4 regions of the Cohnella candida genome follow, and region 1 is predicted to be linked to each of the others. Evidence: riboswitches for the same ligand, from Rfam matches in the RefSeq annotation. Region 1 holds a riboswitch; each other region holds the start of a gene.
What was found. Region 1 has a riboswitch for cyclic di-GMP ahead of EAV92_RS00770 (PilZ domain-containing protein). Riboswitches for the same ligand answer to the same signal wherever they lie in the genome.

Region 1 (5,174 bases):
TCGCCGCGGAAGCGCAGCGCTTGCGAGAGCCGCGCCATCTCCGCGATCGCGGCGACATGTGCTTCGCGGCTGAACCGCTCCAGCCGCAGCGCCTCGCGCAAGCGAACCTCCGCTTGCGCGGCAATGCCCAGCTCGGCTTCCGCCAAGCCGAGCTGCAAGAGCAGCGGCGCGGACTGCGGTTCATACCGCAGTCCCGCCGCCAGCACGCTCTCCCGCTCCTCCGCCTGCAGCAGGATCGGGGCGAGCGCCAAGCGAATCCGGACAAGCGCCGGATTCGCCGTAAGCGCCGCGCGCAGCTTCGCTTCGCGCGCGGCAGGGGTCGCCGTCCGCCGGGCGGCGGCCAAGTCCCGGGCGGCGGCATGGCCATGCCAAGCCGCCCACAGGCCCCACGCCGACGCGCCCAGCAGCAGCGCGGCGGCTACTCCGCCGGCGGCCCGCCATCGGCGTGCGTCGGGCCGACCGGCTTCCGCGTTCGCGGAGAACAGCGCAAACCACGCGAGCAGCAGCAGCCAGATCCAGGCGTAGGAAAAATCGAAATCCACGGCCGCATGCAGCAAAAGAACCGCGGCGGGAGCCAGCGCCTCGCGCCGCGTTTTCCACACCCGGCGAATCCAAACGACGAGCATTACCGCGAGAGCGGCCAACCCTAGCAACCCCGTATCCAGCAGCATATCGAGATACCCGCTGTGCACTTCGCTGCCGACGTAAGGCTGGGATTGATAGTAACCGAACAAAGATCGCCAGCTGTCGCCTCCGAAGCCAAGCCAAGGCGAATCCAGGAACATGCGCCAACCGTCCCGGTAGAAGAGCAGGCGCGAAGCGGCGGTGCCGAACTCTCCGCCGGACAGGCGGCTGCCGTTCCCCATGCTCCCCATCCACGCATAAGCAGCCGCACCTAATGCCAACGCCAAAACCGTCACACCCGCCCACAGAATAACTGTCGGCCAGCCTTCCCCTTTTCCCCGCCGTGAAGTCCACAGCCACAAGCCATACAGAGCGCCGGCTCCGGCAACGAGTACACCTGCCGTCAACCAGCCCCAAGAGCCGCCGGCGGCGACGGCGCGAAGCGCACCGCCCGCGGCCGCGCAGCCGCCAAGCAGCGTCCAACACGCGACGAGCAGCAGTTTTCCCCTCTCCCTGCGCCCGTCCGCGAAAACCAGCGCCAGCACGAATCCGGCCAGCAGAGCGGCAATCGCTCCCCTGGATTCGGTTAACGCGATCGCCCCCGCATAGGGAATGGCGGACAAGCTCGCCGCGATCGCCCTCAGCTTGCCGGCCCCCGCCCATCCCTGCCATTGCCGCAGCAAGAAGAAAGCCAAAACCGCGGCGTACGCGTTAGAATACTGCAGGAATCCGGCCAGACGAACGCCGGTCGCGGACAATTCGGGGTCGTCGAATCGGAGCACGATCTCGGGAAAAGACAGCCATCCGAACCAACCCAGCCAGCCTCCGACGAGCAGGAACAAACCTATTGCCTGAATGGCCGCTTCTCCCCATCCCCGATGACCGGGCTTCTTCCCCCACAAGGACAACAAAGTCAGCCAGCCGGCAAACGCCGTCCACCGAAGCATCGAATCTACCGTTCCGGAGTAGGAAGCGGGACCCATCAGCAGGGTGATGCCGTAACAAGCAGCCACGCCCAGCGGAAACAAAGCCGCGGCAGGCAAGGATTCCTTACGGCCCCACACAACCCATGGCAATCCCGCCAGCACGGCGGCGAATACGAGGAGCTCGGCCGAATACGCGTCATCGTCGTAAAACAGCCCAAATCGCCAGGCCGACCACCCGAGCAATCCCGCCAACACCGCCGCAGCGGCGAAATGACCGAACTTTCTCACGATCCTGAATCCTCCGAATCTACGCATGCCGTAAACACGAAAAACGACAGGTCCAGTATGAAGGACCTGCCGGAATTGAGCAATATGGACGACCTTAACCGATCAAGCTTTTTTGAAAACGGCGGTATGCTTCTTGTTCTCGTTCTCTTTGCGGGTGCGGACGTTCCGCTCCACCTGCTGGCGAAGGATCAACGCGCGCAGGGGACGCAGCATATCGGGCTCCAGCAGCTTCATTTTCGCGCCGCACATCAAGCCTTCTTCCTGGCGATCCCTTCTCACGATTTCCAGCTCGCAATTGAACTCGAAGCCGAGACCGACGGTCGCTTTCATTGTGGCTTCCTTCGTAAACGCCGGCAGGTCCGGCGCCTCGAATGCGATGCCGGATACGCTGATATTCCGCAGGGTCACTTCGACCGGATTGCCTTCCTTATCCAAAACGTCGACGAGCTGCACGCTGCCGCTGACTTCAACGCGGGGATGCTCGCGCTTCTCCTCGAATTTCTTATGCACCTCGGGAGGCTGGATGAGCGCGATCGCGCCTTCGTATTTCGCGAAAATGGTAGACGGAAACGTCTGGATGCCCGCCGGCGTGTAAATCGTCAGTTTGACTTTCTCGCCCAGCTCGAATGATTCGAACTCGCTGAGCTCCACCTCGAACAACTCGCCTTCGACGTGCGTCATCAGGCCGGTCGTTACGAAATTTTGCGATTCCACCACCGTCCGGCAATGCAGCAGGACATTCAGCGGAAGCAGATCCCCGTTCGCGCTCGCCAGGCCGGCCTGCGAGCTCCAACCGTTTCTCATGCCAGCGACCACCTTTCCCTATCTCACTTTGTCTATGTAAAATAAAAAGGCGGCTCCCGATCGGAAGCAGCCTGTTCGCCAAAATCCCTATGTACGGTGTACGGGACGATTCGGCAGCCAGGCTGTCGTAGTTCGACGAGCGAACGTTAGACCCTGTAGCTTTGCGTCCTTGCCTTTCGGCAAGTTTGCCAATTATCGACGTCTCAAGTCTGTCATATTGATTCTATATTACCACATGCATGTCTATTTGCGTAAGACTTTTTTCCCGGTTTCTTTATGCTTTCAGCCGCTGCTGGACAACTTCCTTGCGACGGTGCTTGTCGGCATACATGCCTCGGTCGGCCGCTTGCACGAGCTCGTCGAGCACCCTTCCGTCATCCGGGTAGACCGCCGTTCCGACCGATACCGACAAAGGCCGGTTCCATTGCGCCGAAATGCCTGCGATCTGCTCCGAGATCGCCCGGTTCAGCGCCTCGAGCGCCGAACGGTCGCCGTACGGGCATAGAAGCAGGAATTCGTCGCCGCCCCAACGTCCCACGATCTCGCCGTGACGGGATGCGTTCATCAGTCCGCACGCGAGTTTGCGGAGCAATTCGTCGCCCTTCGCGTGTCCGAGCGTGTCGTTGACGGCCTTGAAATCGTTCACGTCGACGAGCAGCACCGACATCCGCTTGCGTCTGCGGTCCGCCTGCGCGACGAGCCTCGGGTAACCGGTCTGCAGGAACCGGCGCGTACAGGCGCCGGTCAGCGTGTCGCGCTCCGCCCAACCTCTCAGCTTGTCGTATTGGACGCCGAAAAAACAACCGAGAGGCACCGTGATCGCAAGGAAAGCAAGCCCGATCCACGCCGCGGTAACCGCCTGATCCGGGCCGCTTCCCCAAGCGAGATGCACGGCCGTAACGGCCGCGCTGAACGCGATCGACAACCCGATCCCCAGCGATAGTCCCAAACGTCTCATCCCGACACCTCCGACACGACGAACTGAACTTCGTTAATGGGCCAGTACGACCCGGTTTCTTCCACCGTTTTTCGCTTTATACAGCGCGGAGTCCGCGCGGGCAAACACTTCCCGCAAATATTCCTTGGGATCTTCGAAGCGGATATCGTCTCCGTCCTCCGTCACGATGCCCATGCTGATGGTGATCTTGACGTTCTCGGAGCCGGCCGCCACTTCGTTATGGTTAATGGCGTACATGATCCGTTCCGCCAGCAGCTCCGCCTGCTCCCGTCCCGTATGCGGCAGGTAAATCGTGAATTCCTCGCCTCCGTACCGGGCGAGAATATCGGTTCTCCGGAGCTTGTCCCGCACGATTTCGGCGGTGCTCTTGATGACTTCGTCCCCGACCAGATGGCCGTGGCGGTCGTTGATCTGCTTGAAATGGTCGATATCGAACAGAAACACGGAGAACGGAATCCGGTAACGCATGTTCAGCAGCACTTCGTGCTCCAGCTGCTGCATGAGGTACCGCCGGTTGTAACAGCCGGTCAGGCCGTCGGTAATGGCCATCTGCTCGAGCTTCTGGTTGACCCGGAACAGCTCTTCCTGGATCGTGACCAGCTCGAGGTTCCTTTCGTGCAGCGCTTCGTTCTTCCGGTTCATCTCGTCGACCAGCTTGCGCAGCTCCGTGACGTCGTGAAACGTGATCACGCGCCCGATCAGCGATTTGCGGTCGTCCAGCACCGGGGAAATCTGGATGGTCACGTGGCGGGTCATGTTGTCGGCGAGCGTAATTTCGGTTTGCATGCGCTCTTGAGGATTATTTCGGTATTTATACAGAAATTCATTAACTTCTCCCTGCGTGTGCAGCGGAGACAGGAATTTCTCCATCTCGAACACGTCGCCCTTGGCCGTATGGACGAACGGAGCGGCGCCCCGGTTCACTTCCAGCACTTTGCCGTTTTCGTCCACGACGATGATCCCCATGGTCATGTGCGAGAAGATATCCCGCTGGGCCATGCTGAGGATGTCGAACATGCCGTACCGGTAGATGGCGACGACGAAGCAGCAATCCGACAGCAGGATGCCGAGGGACATCATCCCCGGAATGACCGGCAGCCAGGGAGCCAGCAGCACGTTGATCAGCAGGTCCAGCACGCTGAAACCGGTCAATACGAAAATGCCGATGACGGCGATCGCGAGCTGCTTGCGCTGATTCAGCGAATGGACGGATTTCAATGCGTGGAACATGATCAGAAGCGCGATGATGAAATAGAGGAACTCCACGACCACGAGCAGCCAGAAAAACGGGCCGTACTCGTGATGGAGATAGGAGCCGTCTTGCGGCGTCATGAAGATGTTCCCCGGGTTCCATAGGACGCCCGCCGCGCAGAGCAGAGAAGGCAGCAGATACAGCAGTGTTTTGGATGCGGTCAAAAGCGCCGCTCGGCCGGTCAGGAAGAAAACGAAAACGAGCCAGCCCGGACCCAGCAGCGACAGCGCGGTAAAGGCGAGCTTAATATAGGCTTCCTGAAAATGGAGATACCCCGTCGTGTTGACCATGAATTGGCCGAACGGCCAAAGCATCATCACGA
Region 2 (5,174 bases), 2.0 Mb from region 1:
GGGCCCGGGCTCCCCCTGCTAAGGGACGCTCGCCGGTTACTTCATAGATTTCAACGGCTTCTTTCTTCCCCTTGACCTGTACCTTGTCGACCAACCTGACCGCAAACGCGTCGGGATCGTTCAACCGGCGGTAGGTATGTTCAGAAATCAAAAGGGAGGTGCCGTATTGCTTGTTCAAATCCTCCATCCGCGACGCGAGGTTCACGGCATCGCTGATGACGGTGCCTTCCATCCGGTTCTCCCCTCCGACGATGCCGAGCATCATGGAACCGGTGTTCAGCCCGATGCCGATGCGCAGCGGGTCAAGTCCGGCCGCCGACCGTTCGCCGTTGAAGTCCCTCAGCCGTTCCAACATCTTGAGAGCTGCCCGGACTGCCAAATCGGGACTACGATGGAACAACGCCATGATCGAGTCGCCCATATATTTGTCGATGAAGCCATGATGTTCGTTGACGATCGGTTCCATGATGTACAGATAGGCGTTGATGAGCCGAAAGTTTTCTTCCGGCGTCATCCCTTCCGACATCGAGGTGAACGAGCGGATATCGGATACGAGAATCGTCATCTCGGTCCGTACGTGGTCCCCGAGCCGGACTTCGGTAATGCTCTTCTTCTGAAGGAAACGGATGAAATCCTGAGGAACGAAACGTTGATACGAGCGGGTGAGCGCCTGCTGGGCCAGCTTGGCCTGACGCTCCTCTTCGTAACCCTGCTCGAGGTTGTCGACGTTTTTGAGCAGCATCCGGTTGATGTGGATCACCTGACGGAACGCTTCCGTAATGCCGGGCTCGGCCCGTTGGAAGAGCTCTTCCGGCACCTGGTCCGGAATAAAGCCTTCTGAGATATCCTCTAGCGTTGAGCGAAAATGACCCAGCGGCTCATAGATTCGAACTTGCAAGCGTCGCCGAACCGTAAGGACGAAGAGGACGGTTCCGCCGAGCGATAACGCGAACAGGAACGCTCCCCATCCCCCATTCTCCCGACTCCCCGCGGCGCCGAATAGAGCGAAGGCACCGAGCATAAATACCGGCAAACCGATCATGAGGCCTGCCTCAAGCGTTAACTGCCTCTTGAGGCTGCCTAATTTCTCCTTGGCCATGTCTTTCATGCTTGACGGCCTTCCGTCCCGATGGGAACGGACAAGAGGCCGCGCAAGGATGCGGCCAGCGTTTCGCGTGTCGCGCTGACGGCGACGCTGCCTCCCGCTCCGCGGATCGTACCGATGAGCGTCTCCAACGCGGAAGCCAGTTCGGGATGGCAGCTCCCGGCATCGCCGAATTGAAAGACGATGTTGATCGGCTTCACGAACAACAGGCCTTGAACGGCGGTCTGCAGCTCCGTATAGGGACCCGGCCGAAGCGGATCGATGAGCCGGATGGCGAATTGGCCTCCGCGGTTGTCCACCGCGAAACTGGGTTCATTCGCGGATGCGGTCGACGAGGTATTCTCCCCGTCAACTCGGCGCTCGCCCTTCGACCCGGTTGTACCGCCGGCGCCGCCATCCTCCCGGGATAACGGTTCAAGCTGCTGGCGAACGGCCGCCAGCAGCTTGTCTGCCGTGATCGGTTTGATCAAATAAGTTTTCGCGCCGTTCTCCATTGCTTGGAACAGCATGTTTCTCTGGTCGAATGCGCTGATGACGATAATCCGGGCATCCGGATCTTCCTTCATCAGCCTTTTGACGGTCTCGAGTCCATCCATGACAGGCATCGTAATGTCCATCGTCACGAGGTCGGGACGGTGTTTACGGTAGGCGTGAACGGCTTCTTCCCCATTGGCCGCTTCCGCTGCGATTTCATAGCCCGCCTTCGAGAGAATCGCATTCAGGTTTCTGCGCATGATGGGAGAATCGTCGGTGATGAGAATGCGCTTCAAGGGCAAACCCCGCTTCCATATCTTGTCTCTCTCATTGTATATGGACCGACAAGATGTGACAATGAGGCTAGTCTTAAAAGACTATAAAAAAAAGCGCCGCTTCCCCATGGAAGCGGCGCCGAGCCGTTTCAACCGGCGTATATGCGCACGCCGTGCTTATTCTCCCGTTTGATCTGGTACATCGCGGAATCGGCTCTTTGGATGTATTCCTGCAAAGTCCTAGCCTCGAGGCAGATTCCGACGGAAGCCGAGACCGTCAAAGCCATCTCCCCGATCGGCAGCGGGCGCGACAAGCGGTCCATGAGATGGTCCACCGCCTCAAGCACCGTTTCTTCTCCGGCGTCCGGAAGGAGGATGACGAATTCGTCTCCTGCATATCGGCAGGCTGCCGATTGATGGACGACGGCGATTTCCTTCAGGATGGCGCCGATTTTTCGCAGCACCTCGTCCCCGATCTCGTGGCCGTAGGTATCGTTGATGCTTTTGAAATCGTCCAGATCCAGAAAAACGATCGCTTTCTTCGCATTCGTCGGTAAGTGGTAGAACAAACCCTCCATGTACTTCCTGCGGTACACGCCCGTCAAATCGTCGAAAATCGCGTTTTCCTCCACCTCGATCAAGCGGCTGACCAATTCGGCCATTCTCTCAAGCAATCTCGCATCCTCTCGGGTGAAAGCGTGCTTCCGGTCCAAGGCGCAAAACTGGCCGAATGTCCTGCCGTCCCGAAGGACGATCGGAATGCCCAGGAAGCTGCAAGCGCCGAGTTTTCCCGTAACCGGAAGGGCAAGCGTGTCCCCTTCTTTGACGAGGGTTTCGGATGCATTGTAAACGCTGATCAGCACGTAGGCGCTCTCCTGGGTTGCAGCGACGAAAAACGTATTGGCAGGTATGATTTCCCTTAGCGTCTGGAAAAAGCATTGCACTGCGTCTCGAAGGAGATGGTATTCCGTCGTGATTCCTTCATAACCGTATTCCATTGGAATTTCCCCTTGTCTCACCGCTCCGAAGCGCAAAAAAAGTCCATCCCGAAAGGAATGGACATGGCAAAGCCCACCTCTTTCGGTAACCCGGCCGCCTTAGAAACTCCATCGTTTCCTTAGGCCCGAGGTTTTGCGTCCTCGCTTTTCAGCAAGTTTGCCTTTTCGCTTCGGATGGTTCGCGTATCGTGGTTCGTGAATCACGTATCGTTCCGGCGTTCATTATTACCCGTCCGCTTGATGAATGAAACGCTACCCGCGTACGAATCGAACAAAATGTACGGGCTTCGTCCGGATGAATCCGGCAATCCGACGAGATACATCGGGTGCCAGCTCCCGGAACCGCTCGAAAGCATGCGAGAAAATAGGCTGTAATGCCGGGTCCGAATACAGCTCGCCCGGATCGAGATCGTTCTCCCCGTTTTCTTCCTCTTGACCGGCCGCCCTCTTCCTCAGCGATCTTTCCAGCTCTTCCAGCAAGAGGACGAGAGCTTCGTCGCCGAAAAACCGAAGGGAATGCCGGATATTCGCCCAGATGCGCGCCTGCGGGAGAAAATAGCAGGTCCACCAGCGGAAGTCGTCGGCGGACACGATTACGTGATCGTAATAGACCCGGAACCAGAACAGGGCTTGCTGGCCTGGGGTGAGCCGCTCGAAGAGACCCGCATGGAAGTTCTCTCCCGGCGTTCCCGATTCCTTGTACGCCGCGATGACCGTACGCACGCATGCCGTCACCAGCGTATCGTCATCCAGGGCGTCGAAGGTGCGTTTATCCATTTCCGTCAGCACGCGGATCTCCTGCCCTTCTCCTTACGATGGGATTCCGGCATAGAAGCGCAGGTAATCCTCGATATGGCTTTTCCAATACGTCCGGCTGTGGTTGCCGCTGCCCAAGTGGTACTCCGACGGAATTCCGCGGGCTTGCAATGCGTCGTACAGCTGGGACGTGCCGACGTACAGTTTGTAGTCGTCTTTATCCCCGCAGTCGAGATAGACGGACATCCCGGAGAGATCCGCCGTGCGGGCGAGCTGGACCGGATCTCTGCGCTTCCGTTCCGCCGCGGTCGGATACAGCCACGATTTCATCCGCGGCACGCTCGACCAATCCGTCCACAGCGCCGGGCTGTGGCCGCCGACTTTGGAGAAGAGATCGGGATGCCGGAAAGCGATATGCAAGCTCGCGAACCCGCCCATGGAATAGCCGCCGATATAACGGCTTTTCTTACTGGCTTCGGTGCTGTAATGCGAATCCACGTAGCCGATGACGTCATGTACCATATAATCTTCGTAGCGCCCATAGTAACGGGAATGCACCGGATCCTTCGGAGTCTCCAGCCGATAGGCGTCGGAAGAATTGAGACCGTAGCTGTTGTCCATTTCCGGAGCGACGATGATCAGCGGCTCGATGCTGCCGTCCTCTATCAAACGGTCGGCCGCTTTATCCGTCTGCATCTCCGGCATCCAGGCGGACTCGGTTCCGAAATATCCGTGAAGCAAATAGAGAACGGGATAACGGCGGCTGGCGTCGTAGCCCGGCGGTAAGTAAATCTGCAGACGCTTGTCCGCGTTTAACGCTTTGCTGTGGAATTTCACCTTTTCCAATCGCGAGGGAGAGGGCGGCTTCGATCGGGACGTCTGCTCAGACGCCGTTGCGGAAGGAGCCGAAGGTACGGAAACCGCCGGCGTCGAAACCGCTGTCTGGGAAGAGGCGGCGGTCTGCGCCGCAGGCTGGCCGTCCGATGCTCCGCAACCGGCCGCAAAACCGAACAGGACGACCGCTCCCGCCGCGATCCATAATTTTCTCATTCCCCGCACTCCCCCGCATCGATCCTCAACTGAAAAAAAGCTGACTCCAGTGTATCAAAGTCCGCTTCGTTTTTACAATTTTCGATTCGTGCTGCGCCGTTTAGGAACCCGACGCTCGGGGAAATTTACTTCGGTGGAGGTGGTCACACGTGGATTCCGAAACGCCGAAGCCCGATACGGCGCCCGTGCCGATATGGAGATGCGTGAACCCGGAATGCAAAGTATGGGTCCGCGACGAGCTGGCGGCTTCCGATGCGCCGGCGTGTCCCATGTGCCAGGGGAAGATGATCCGGGGGATCAAGCATTTGCCGAAGCTGATCAAGAAGCATAAAACGGAGCGCAAGAAGAAAGACGAAACTCCCTGGCTTTCCTGACTCAACAAAAAAAGACCAAGCCAAGGACCCGGTTCTGAGATGACTGTCATGCGGGCTGGGTGCCTTGGCTTGGATTACTTCTTATGATAAGAGACAATAGGCCGTTTGTAACCGAAAAAGTAATGGCGCGACCGCGCAAAAA
Region 3 (5,174 bases), 710 kb from region 1:
GAATTCGAGCGGGATCGATTCGTCGATGCCGAGCGGCGCGACGCCTTCCGCGGCTCCCATCGGAAGAATTTGCGCGGCCGCTTTCACTTCGACCGTCGCCGTTTCTTTGCCGAGCAGCTTGCTGAAACTTAAGGGGACTTGCTTTCGAAGGGTGATGCGGACGGTCGATTTCATCTGCACGTCCGTTCCCGTCAAGCTGGACGACTCCCCGTGCCGCTGCAGAATATCGCCGATGACCGCCCGCACGTTCGCTTCCTGCCCGGTGAGTTCTTGCGCCCCTGACAGTACGGCGGCGTTCGCCGTTTTCTGAAGGTGGCTCTTGGCCGCATACATCGTGCCCCCGTCAATGACAAGACCCGTGGCCGTCAGCAGGAGCAGGAACGACAGCCCGACCAGCACCGCCGTGCTGCCTCGCTCGTCCCTCAGTCTGTTCAACGCGGATCGTAACATGGTTCTCCTCCTATTCCACCCGAATCGTGGAGTCCGCCGAAAGAACCGGGGCCGGGATGATTTCCGTGAGGAGCGGCGTAATGAGCGGCAGCGAGTACGTCAGGGTGACCTTTACATCCTGGCCCGACTTGCGGGTTGATTCCTGCGGCGTAATGGTCACTTTCAACGTAGAGGAGCTGCCCACCCTGACGTGGTTCTTCGCGTAGGCCGCGATGTCCGCGTCGCCTTTCCCCAGTCCGCCGAGCCGCACCGTCTCCTGCGCCGTCATGTTCAAACTGACGTACGCGAACAGCAGCCGTCCGAGATCGACGATTCCGCAAATCAAGAGCAGCAGCAGCGGAAGCATCAGGGCGAATTCCACGAGCGACTGTCCCTTCTGTTCCTTGATCATGCCGCCCCCCATCCTTTCAGCGCCAGGCAGAGGACCGCACCGCCCGCGATGGCGACTCCGTACGGGTAAGTGATGGATCCGGCGGTCCCGTCACCGCCTCTCATAACCGGGAACACCTTCATCCGAAGGCAAAAACAAACGAAACCCAGATACTGCATGCGCGCGCGCAGTCCTTCGTGTAACAACCAAACCCCGATCGCGATCACGGCGCCAATCAGCGCCATGTAGACGGCGGATTCGAGCACGAAGGCCATTCCCTTCAACATTCCGACCAGCGCCAGCATTTTAACGTCGCCCGCGCCCATTCCGCCCATGAGATAGGGGATTAGCAAAATGCCCAGGCCGACGAGGAAGCCGAGCAAGCCTTCAGCCAAACCGCTCCAGCCCCGCTGGCAAGCGTGAATGAGCAGCGCGGCGGCAAGCGATGGGAAAATGACGGCGTTGTAAATTTTCCGGTTTTTCAAGTCGGTCGCCACGCAGATCGCGGCAGCCGACAGCAATACGGCATTCGTCCACACGTCCGGTCCTCCTCGGAAAATGTCGTTCCGGCGGATAAAAGAAGGCCATACGCGAAGTCACGTATGGCCTTCCGACCGCTTATCGGATCCGTTACGGCGCCGGGGACGGGGTCGTTCCCATACGCGTCACGCCGTTGTTGACCGTGGTTTCCGCGTTGTTGAACAGCGCGATGATATGGTCACGCAGCAGAATCAGAGCGGCGACGACCGCCACCGCGATCAGGCCGAGCACGAGACCGTATTCCGTCATGCCTTGTCCTTCCTCTTGCTTCAGCAATCCCATCAGTTTTTTCATCATTTTGTTTCCTCCTCGTTTAATGGGGTTAAGTAATGGATAAATCGCTAAGTTCTTCGAATATGGCGGTATGTCCCAACTGGACTTCTTCACGGGTCAGCGTACCCGCCGGCAATTCGACGACCGAGCGGGTTTTCCGGAAGGAAATCCCGATGTTGCCCGGCTTAAGGCCATGCTCCATTCCGACGATCTTGCCCTCGGCATCCAGGTGCAGCACGTCCACCGGATATTTCATGAAGAAAGAATGGACCGCCCTGCAGGGCTGAATATGAAGGCCGGATCCTTCCGACAGAGACGGCGTCAGCATCAACCCGCGAAACCTTCGGAAAAACGTGTCCGCTTTTTCGATCCGCAAGCCCAGCTGCCGTCCGGTCTCCCGGATGACCAGCATCATGCGGTTCTCGCACCTCCAATCCCACGAAAAATAACCCGCCTTTTCCCGAAAGGGGGGTTCCCTAAAATAAAGAGAGCTCCCCGGATCTTTCGGCAGCTGGCTGGCGTAACGCGCCTTCATCGCGTCCTTAGCCCCTGTAGCTTTGCGTCGCCCGCTTTCGCGGGGTTTGCCTTTATCGAGACCCGGAGGAGCTTTGAGTTCGGCTCACCGGTTCGATGTGATTTCATCATAGCCCGATACATAATCTTCCTGAAATCCGACGTAAATATCAATTTTCTGAACATTTCGATATGTATAACGACAGGGATTGCCAGCGTATTTGGAGTAGGCCTGTCGTCCTGAAAAAGCGCATTTGGACCTAGTATGATGCTTGCTTGTTGGGTATTGATGCGCAGTTTTCATCCGATAACTTATAGAATTCACAAAATATTGAATTCTAGAAAGTTTATGTTTATCTGTGACTCCAGCCCCCTCCCCACCCGGACTAGGGAACTATCGCATCGTTGCGCCGTGATTGCGCCGAAATAGTCTCCCACAGAGACTATTTTGCTCTCTGCACCATGTTCCCACCGAAATAACGCGCCACAGAGACTATTTTGCTCGCTTCACCATGTTCCCGCTGAAATAACGCGCCACAGAGACTATTTTGCATGCTGCACCATGTTCCCGCTGAAATAGTCTCCCACAGAGACTAATTTGCTCGTCGCATCGTGTTCCCGCTGAAATAAGTAAAATACGTATACTTAAACCCTCTCGCACTCCCAACATCCGCCGAATTAAGTAAATCACATTTACTTAAACCCTCTCGCACTCCCACCATCCACCCACTTAAGTAAACCACGTTTACTTATGTGTTAATCCGGACGCCCACCACTCGCATCAAACGAACAAACGTTCCGCTGTTCTCTTGACACGACCGACTCCAGCGGGTTATAGTGGACGAAAATCAATGAACGCGCACCGGGAAGCACCCGTAAGCCAGGCTCAACAGCCTCGCTTGCGGGTGTTTTTTCGTTTTCCGGGCGCGCGAAAGGAGACCTTCGCTTATGAACGTCAAGCCGCTCATCACGAAAGCCTGGATTTGGTCATCGTTCCTTTTGATTTTGGCGACTGCCTTAGCCGCCCCTCCCGCTTGGGCCGCTTCACCGGATTTCACCGACTCCCAGAAGAAGGAGTACGAACGGACGCTTGCCGCGGCTGACGATACTTGGGGACCCAAACTGAAGCAGCAGCACTTGGATTACGTGGCGTTAAAACAGTCCGCTCTGGAATGGGAGCAGAAGGTTTCCGATCTCCATTACCGCAGCGAAGAGAAGCTGACGACGCTGCGCAAACGCATCCAGCAGATTGACGCGGACAAGCTCGCCAAGCTCAAAGCGGATGCCGAGCAGACGAAGAGCAGGCACCAGAAGCTGTTCGACCTCTACCGCAGCGCCAACCAACAGCTGGCTGCCGCGCGGAAAGTGAAGAACAAGACGCTGACCGCCCTGTTCCAAGCCCAGTCCGATGCCTACAAAATCCCCGTCCAGCTCGCCCGCCAGGAAATCAAAAACAAAGACGCCGCTTACCAGCAAGCCAGAAAGGCGACGTCCGCGAAAATGAAGAAGATCCGCGACGAACTTTCCGCGGTCTCCCCTCTTCAAGTGCAGATCCGAGCTTTGAAGAGCGCACTGAAAGCCCCGAAAGACAGCCAGTCGACGGTTTGGAGAAGCTTCACTCAGTCCCTCTCCAAACGCGACGCCAAACTGTCCGCCGGCTTGCTCGGCTCCGTGAATACCGCCACGCGGCAAATCGTCGAGCAGCATCGGAAAATGTACGAGCTGGAGGGACGGATTGCGGAAGTGATCCGGAAAGCGGAGGGCATGCTGGTTTAAAAGCACTGCCAGGCCACCCTCCACCACATCAATAAAAAACGGATCAATAAGCCATACTGTACAAGAACGAGTGCCAAGCTGACTTCCGAGGTGACGAACATGACGGGACGAAACAACCATCCGGATAACGACGGGCCTGCCGCTTCCCCCTCCCGCCTGGACCAATTCGGGGACAAGCGCTCCGAGCATGCGGGTGACAGACCCAAAAAGCCGAAGCCGTCCTCTAACGCGAACAAGTGCTAACACGCTCCGACTCCCGGCCCGTTAACGGCCGGGAGTTTCGTTTTTTGGGCCATAATAAAGATATACATAGCCGACAGGGGGGCTCAGCCATGTACAATTTCGCATATGAGGCTGTGGTGGTCGTCGTCTTCGGCTTGGCCGCTCTTCGATTGGCCGGCAAAAAAGCGATCGCGGAAATGACGACGCTCGAAATGATCACCCTGCTGGCCATCGGCACCGTTATCGGACATGCGGTCTCAGAGAACGAGCTATGGAAAACGCTCGTTTGCATCGCGATTTTCGTGGCCGTCATGCTGATCTTCCAATTTCTCGCGCTCAAATTCCCGGTGCTTGAAAAGTGGCTGATCGGTCGGCCGACCCTCGTCGTCAAAGACGGTCAAATCCAGGAGCATAATCTGCGGAAAATGCGGATGACCATGGAACAGCTCGAGTTGCGCCTCCGCCGTAAAGGCATCGCCAATCTCTCCGATATCCGTACCGCTACGATTGAGATCGACGGGCGGATCGGCTATGAATTGAAGGAGTCGTCCTTGCCGCTGACGCGCGGCCAAGCCGAACAGATTCTGGCGGCGCTGAACCAACCAGTCCCGCCGCTCGGGCAAGCCCAAAGCGAACTTTTCGAAAAAATCCGGAAGCCTGGTGGCTGAGTTTGGAAGATGAGAATCGGCTCAGATTCAACATTCGCCTAGCGAGCCATGTTATAGTTTGTCTCGGCTCGAAAATACCAGACATCAGGAGGAACACAACATGAAATTTACGAAAGTGGTAAATAAATTGATCGTCGCTTCTGTCCTGGGCCTGTCCATTCTGACCGCCCAATTCGCAGGCACCGGCGCCGCAACGGCCAATGCCGCTACGGTCTCCACAACTTCCGCTGCCGTTAAAGCAAGCAAGATCATCAGCCTCGCGGAATCGCTGAGAGGGAAAGTCCATTACGTGTTCGGGGCTAACAATCCGAGCAAATTGATCTTTGATTGCTCGTCTTTCACGAAATACGTGTTCGCATCGC
Region 4 (5,174 bases), 370 kb from region 1:
AATGACGGCGTGGAGTACACGGTCAACGTATCGAACAGCTCCAGCCCATTAGTGGAGGGACTCGAGGATTTCACCGTGCGGAGCGAGCAATATTACATGCACGTCGACCCTGCGGTCGAAGTGCTCGCGACGACGCGCTTTCCGGTCGTGCCGGGGCCGCATTCACTCAACAAAGCGGTCGACATGCCGGTGGTTTGGACGAAACGCTGGGGAGTCGGCCGGGTGTATTACAACTCGCTCGGCCATCAGGCGAACATCGTGGAAATGCCGCCGGTGCTGGAACTCATGCGGCGGGGATTTCTCTGGGCCGCGCAAGGCAAACAATCCTGATCGGGGATCAATGAAGGAGACGGGAACCTTATGGAGAAACTGAAAGTCGGCATTATCGGAACGGGCAACATCAGCGGCATTTATTTTCAGAACGGCAAACGATTCGAGTCGATGGAAGTCGTCGCCTGCGCGGACATCGACGTCGAACGCGCGAAAGCGAAAGCGGCCGAGCACGGCGTGCGCGGATGCTCGGTAGACGAGCTGCTGGCAGATCCGGAAGTCCAAATGGTCATCAACCTGACGATTCCGCAGGCGCATGCCTCGGTCTGCATGAAAGCCCTTGAAGCGGGCAAACACGTTTACGTCGAGAAGCCGCTCTCCGTTACCCGCGAGGAAGGCAAACAGCTGCTGGAGCTTGCCGAGCGCAAGGGACTTCGCGTCGGCTGCGCGCCGGACACGTTCCTCGGCGGCGGCATACAGACGAGCATCAAGCTGATCGAAGACGGCTGGATCGGCACGCCGATCGGCGCCACGGCCTTCATGACCAGCAGCGGCCCGGAAAGCTGGCACCCGGCTCCGGAGTTCTTCTACCAAATCGGCGGCGGCCCTATGTTCGACATGGGACCGTACTATTTGACGGCGATGGTCGCCATGCTCGGCCCCATCACCCGCGTCACCGGCTCTGCGCGGATCTCCCATGCGGAGCGGACGATCACGAGCCAGCCGAAATTCGGGCAAGTCGTGAAGGTTGAAACGCCGACGCACATCGCGGGCGTACTCGACTTCGCTTCCGGTCCGGTGGGCACGCTGCTCACCAGCTTCGACATCGCGGGCGGCTCCACGCTTCCGCGCATCGAAGTGTACGGCAGCCAAGGCACGCTGCTGGTGCCGGATCCGAACACGTTCGGCGGCCCTGTGTCCGTCTGGCGCGCGGGATCCCGCGAGTGGTCGCAGATTCCGCTCACCCACGGCAAAGCGGAGAACGCCCGCGGCGTCGGCGCGGCGGACATGGCCAAAGCCATCCTGACCGGCCGCAAGCACCGCGCGAACGGCGCGATGGCTAACCACGTGCTCGAGGCGATGCACGGCTTCCACGATGCATCGGCGCAAGGCAAGCATTACATCATGCAAAGCACCTGCGAGAAGCCGGCTCCGCTGCCGCTCGGACTGGGCGACCACGAGCTGGACTGAGCCGCTAATTTAAAAAAGCTCCTCCCTTGCCAACAGGCGAAGGAGGAGCTTTCCGTCTATAAGGCCGGTTGTCATCTAACCTACGATTTCCTTGATTTTGACGGAACCGTCTTTGCTCAGGTCGATGAACTCGTCGTCGAGCGAGACGAGGGGGCTCGTCGGATAGTTCGGATTGATGAGCAAGATCCGGCCTTTCCGTTCATCGGAGAGAATGACTTCGCTGCCGATCTGCGCGGCCATCAGCCCGTTCAGGAAGGTCAGGCCGATCGCCGAATCGAAGCGGCCTTGGATGATTTGCTTGTGGATCTCGTGGATGACTTCGTAGAAAGCATACGCCTCCCTGTAGGGGCGCGCCGAAGTCATCGCTACGTACACGTCGGCCAGGGCGATGATTTTGCTTAAGGGGTCGATCTCGCTCCCTTTAATCCCTTGAGGGTAACCGCTGCCGTCTTCCCGCTCATGATGCTGCAGGGCGACCCGGGCGATGCGGGGGTCCACTCCTGACTCCAGAAGAAGCTCGTATCCCAGCATAGCGTGCTCTTTCATGATCTCCCGCTCGCTGGGGAGCAGCCTCTCCGGTTTCTTGAGCAAATAGGAGGGGAGTTTGACCGAGCCGATATCGTAGAGGCTGGCCGCCGAATTGAGCAAGGAAAGCTCCTTCTGGTCGAGGTGCAGCCATTTGCCCAGCATGGCGGACATGACGACGACGCCGATGCTCTGCTTGTAGCGGTAATCCGCCATCGACTTGAGATCCGCGAAGAGTTGGAACAGGTTGCGTTTACGGGCGGCCTCCATGATGACCGGGAGCACTTTCTCCTCGAGTTCGAGCACCGGAACCGTTCCGTTGGCTTGCACGAAATGATCGATGTCCTGCAGCCGGGCAGCCGTTTTGTTGACCAGCTCCCTCACTTCCGCCTGATTGGCGGGACCCGTTTCGACTTCCTGGACGATGACGTCGAAAACGTCGACCTTGAAGTTGGCCATCAGCTCGATATGGTGCTCCGTTAAAACCGTGCCCTCTGGAATGAGCAGCAGCCCTTTGTTGTCCATGACGTGATGAAGAACGCGTTTGCCGCCCAGATGGGAATATTCGTCGTACCGCATGGCAGCCTCCTTGGGGTGTTGTGCCGTCAGACAGCCCACAAAGCCTTGGAGCAGCGAGAAAACGCTTACCTTTTGCCGCGTATCCGGGTATAAAAAAACATCCAACCTTCGCTCAAGAAGATAGGATGTTTTGTCGGGACAAAGAAGTAGGGGTCTCCCTATGCTTCGGCAACTCGGCCGCCATGGGGCTTTCGCCCGGTAGGCCCGTAGCTTTGCGTCCTTATCTTTCGATAAGTTTGCCTTTCTCGTGGTCAGGTCAGATTATAAGGTATTTTGGCATGGAAGTCCATACAAATAATGGGACCAGCGTCCCAGTCTAGTCAACGGCCCGGATCTGTGCTATCCTATCGGATGACAACTGAACAAGAAAATCCGGTTTCGCCTCGGCGATCCGGGAGAGGTTCGCGAACTCCCTCTATAAAAAACTATAGCAAGCGACCGCTTCAGCCGGCTCGCTCTTCGCTTTGTGCGCAGAGATTCGGCAGATAGACGATCGCTGTTTTTTTGGAGTTCCTTCGGATGCGAATCTCGTTCTTGTTCCCGGTCCCGGCTGCCGTACCTATGAGCCGAGGGAGACAAGGAGGAGATTTTTTTATGTCCCATGCAGGACGCGGCAAGGAAGAATTGCAGGATATCACGCTGCTTGGCAATCAAGGCACGAAATACCCGTTCAACTATGCGCCGGAAGTGCTCGAGTCGTTCGACAACAAGCATACGGGCCGGGATTACTTCGTGAAATTCAATTGTCCCGAGTTTACGAGCCTGTGCCCGATCACGGGCCAGCCCGACTTCGCGACGATCTACATCTCCTACATTCCGGACGTGAAAATGGTGGAGAGCAAGTCCCTGAAGCTCTACCTGTTCAGCTTTCGCAACCACGGGGATTTCCACGAGGATTGCATGAACATCATCATGAACGACCTCATCAAACTGATGGAGCCGCGCTACATCGAGGTATGGGGAAAATTCACCCCTAGAGGCGGCATTTCGATCGATCCTTATTGCAATTGGGGGCGCCCGGGCACGAAGTACGAAGAGATGGCTTTCCATCGTTTGATGAATCACGATATGTATCCCGAGAAAGTCGACAACCGTTAAGGAGGAGAAGAACGAATGTTGAAAACGGTGCTGGTTCTGCTGTATCTGCTGGCGATCGTGATGGCGAACGTCATTACGGCGAACAACGATCCTGTCCTGTGGGGCAAATTGATCATCCCGGCGGGCTCGTTCCTGATCGGGGCGACGTTCATTCTGAGAGACTTGGTGCAGAACACGATCGGACGCAAACTCACGTACGGCGCGATCGGAGCGGCGATGGTCCTGTCGGCGGTCTCGTCGTATTTGCTCGGCGATACGCTGTGGATCGTGGCGGCGTCCACGATCACGTTCTTGTTCTCGGAGACGGCCGATACGGAGATTTACTCCAGGCTGCGGCTTCCGATGTCGCTGAGGGTGCTGTACAGCGGTCTCGTCGGCGGCATGTTCGACAGCGTCATCTTCGTCGTCATCGGCTTGTCGCCGATCGGCGCGGGCTTCCTGCCGTGGGATTTGGTCGGCTACGCGATCGCGGGGCAGATCGTCGTCAAAGTCGGGATGCAATGCATCGGCGCGCTCATCGTGCAGCTCATGCCGAAGCCGCGCGTTACGGCGAAAGCTTGAGATTTCGGAAAAAAGCCTTCTTCCGGTTCGACGGAAGAAGGCTTTTTCGTTTTAGGCGGAGGGTTTGTCGAACGTATGAACGAGCTTCCAATTCGCGCCGCCGTCCGAAGTCACGTACATTTTCGAAGGTTCTTGGCCGTCCGTGTTGATCCACCAGACGTGATCGGCGTCCGCCGCGGCGATCTGTTGGACGTCGAAGCCGGAATACTCCGGCTTCAGGTTGACCCAGGTTTCGCCGCCGTCCGTCGTTTTGCCGAGCCGGTTCGGTTTGTCGCAAGCTTGGCATTGGCCGCCCATGAAGGCGACGTCCGGGCTCGCGACATACAGCGTGCCGGGGGAGTTTCCGCCGTTACGGGGCACCTTTTTCTCATCCATCGTGAAGCCCGGGGCCGGACCGGAGCCCGCGCCGGAGTTGGCGAGGACCGGCTGCCAGCTCTTGCCGCCGTCGCGGGTATGGAACAGCGAGTAGGAGGTTTGGGACATGCCCGAACCGCCCACCACTTCGACCCAGGCGTCGTTTTTGCCCGCCGACCGGATCACCGAATTCGTCGGCGGGACGTCGGAGTCTTTCGACAGTACGGTCGTCCACGTTTTGCCGCCGTCCGACGTCTTGCGGATCGAGAATCCGTGCTGCCCGTTCGTGACCGCCCATCCGTTCTTGGCGTCGTGGAAGTAGACGTCCCCGACCGTCTTGCCCGGCGTCGTCATAGGGGTCCAAGTTTTGCCGCCGTCGGTCGTATGGGCGTCGCCGCTGAACGCCTCGAGGTCCGATACGAAGTGGAAAAACGAGTCGTTCGGCACCGTTCCGCCATCTTCCCAGTGTTTGCCTCCGTCAGTTGTACGGACCAGCTTCACGCTCTTGTGATCCCCGCTGGCCAGCGATGCCCACGCTTTGTCCTTATTCAGGGCGAAAATCTGATGCACGACGTTCTGAGGCCGAAGCTGGATGC

Region 2: linked by a shared signal. The riboswitch ahead of EAV92_RS10450 (sensor domain-containing diguanylate cyclase) and the one ahead of EAV92_RS00770 (PilZ domain-containing protein) in region 1 are both predicted to bind cyclic di-GMP.
Region 3: linked by a shared signal. The riboswitch ahead of EAV92_RS22050 (DUF192 domain-containing protein) and the one ahead of EAV92_RS00770 (PilZ domain-containing protein) in region 1 are both predicted to bind cyclic di-GMP.
Region 4: linked by a shared signal. The riboswitch ahead of EAV92_RS23570 (HD-GYP domain-containing protein) and the one ahead of EAV92_RS00770 (PilZ domain-containing protein) in region 1 are both predicted to bind cyclic di-GMP.

Annotation. Positions count from the first base shown of each region.
Region 1 covers NZ_CP033433.1:183,069-188,242, reverse strand. Annotated here, with positions in the region: gene EAV92_RS00775 (O-antigen ligase family protein) at 1-1,838, opposite strand, end outside; gene EAV92_RS00770 (PilZ domain-containing protein) at 1,941-2,642, opposite strand; cyclic di-GMP riboswitch class I at 2,752-2,842, opposite strand; gene EAV92_RS00765 (GGDEF domain-containing protein) at 2,917-3,600, opposite strand; gene EAV92_RS00760 (histidine kinase N-terminal 7TM domain-containing diguanylate cyclase) at 3,634-5,174, opposite strand, start outside.
Region 2 covers NZ_CP033433.1:2,198,579-2,203,752, forward strand. Annotated here, with positions in the region: gene EAV92_RS10440 (adenylate/guanylate cyclase domain-containing protein) at 1-1,108, opposite strand, end outside; gene EAV92_RS10445 (response regulator) at 1,105-1,875, opposite strand; gene EAV92_RS10450 (sensor domain-containing diguanylate cyclase) at 2,004-2,852, opposite strand; cyclic di-GMP riboswitch class I at 2,934-3,024, opposite strand; gene EAV92_RS10455 (hypothetical protein) at 3,105-3,641, opposite strand; gene EAV92_RS10460 (alpha/beta hydrolase) at 3,663-4,658, opposite strand; gene EAV92_RS10465 (cold-inducible protein YdjO-related protein) at 4,808-5,032, shown strand.
Region 3 covers NZ_CP033433.1:4,763,314-4,768,487, reverse strand. Annotated here, with positions in the region: gene EAV92_RS22070 (pilus assembly protein TadG-related protein) at 1-450, opposite strand, end outside; gene EAV92_RS22065 (TadE/TadG family type IV pilus assembly protein) at 461-841, opposite strand; gene EAV92_RS22060 (A24 family peptidase) at 838-1,359, opposite strand; gene EAV92_RS22055 (Flp family type IVb pilin) at 1,451-1,657, opposite strand; gene EAV92_RS22050 (DUF192 domain-containing protein) at 1,683-2,048, opposite strand; cyclic di-GMP riboswitch class I at 2,137-2,229, opposite strand; gene EAV92_RS22045 (hypothetical protein) at 3,095-3,922, shown strand; gene EAV92_RS24660 (hypothetical protein) at 4,022-4,165, shown strand; gene EAV92_RS22040 (DUF421 domain-containing protein) at 4,255-4,812, shown strand; gene EAV92_RS22035 (C40 family peptidase) at 4,913-5,174, shown strand, end outside.
Region 4 covers NZ_CP033433.1:5,097,471-5,102,644, forward strand. Annotated here, with positions in the region: gene EAV92_RS23560 (ThuA domain-containing protein) at 1-330, shown strand, start outside; gene EAV92_RS23565 (Gfo/Idh/MocA family protein) at 361-1,461, shown strand; gene EAV92_RS23570 (HD-GYP domain-containing protein) at 1,537-2,565, opposite strand; cyclic di-GMP riboswitch class I at 2,730-2,816, opposite strand; PreQ1 riboswitch class I at 2,957-3,000, shown strand; gene queF (preQ(1) synthase) at 3,160-3,663, shown strand; gene EAV92_RS23580 (VUT family protein) at 3,679-4,224, shown strand; gene EAV92_RS23585 (WD40/YVTN/BNR-like repeat-containing protein) at 4,276-5,174, opposite strand, start outside.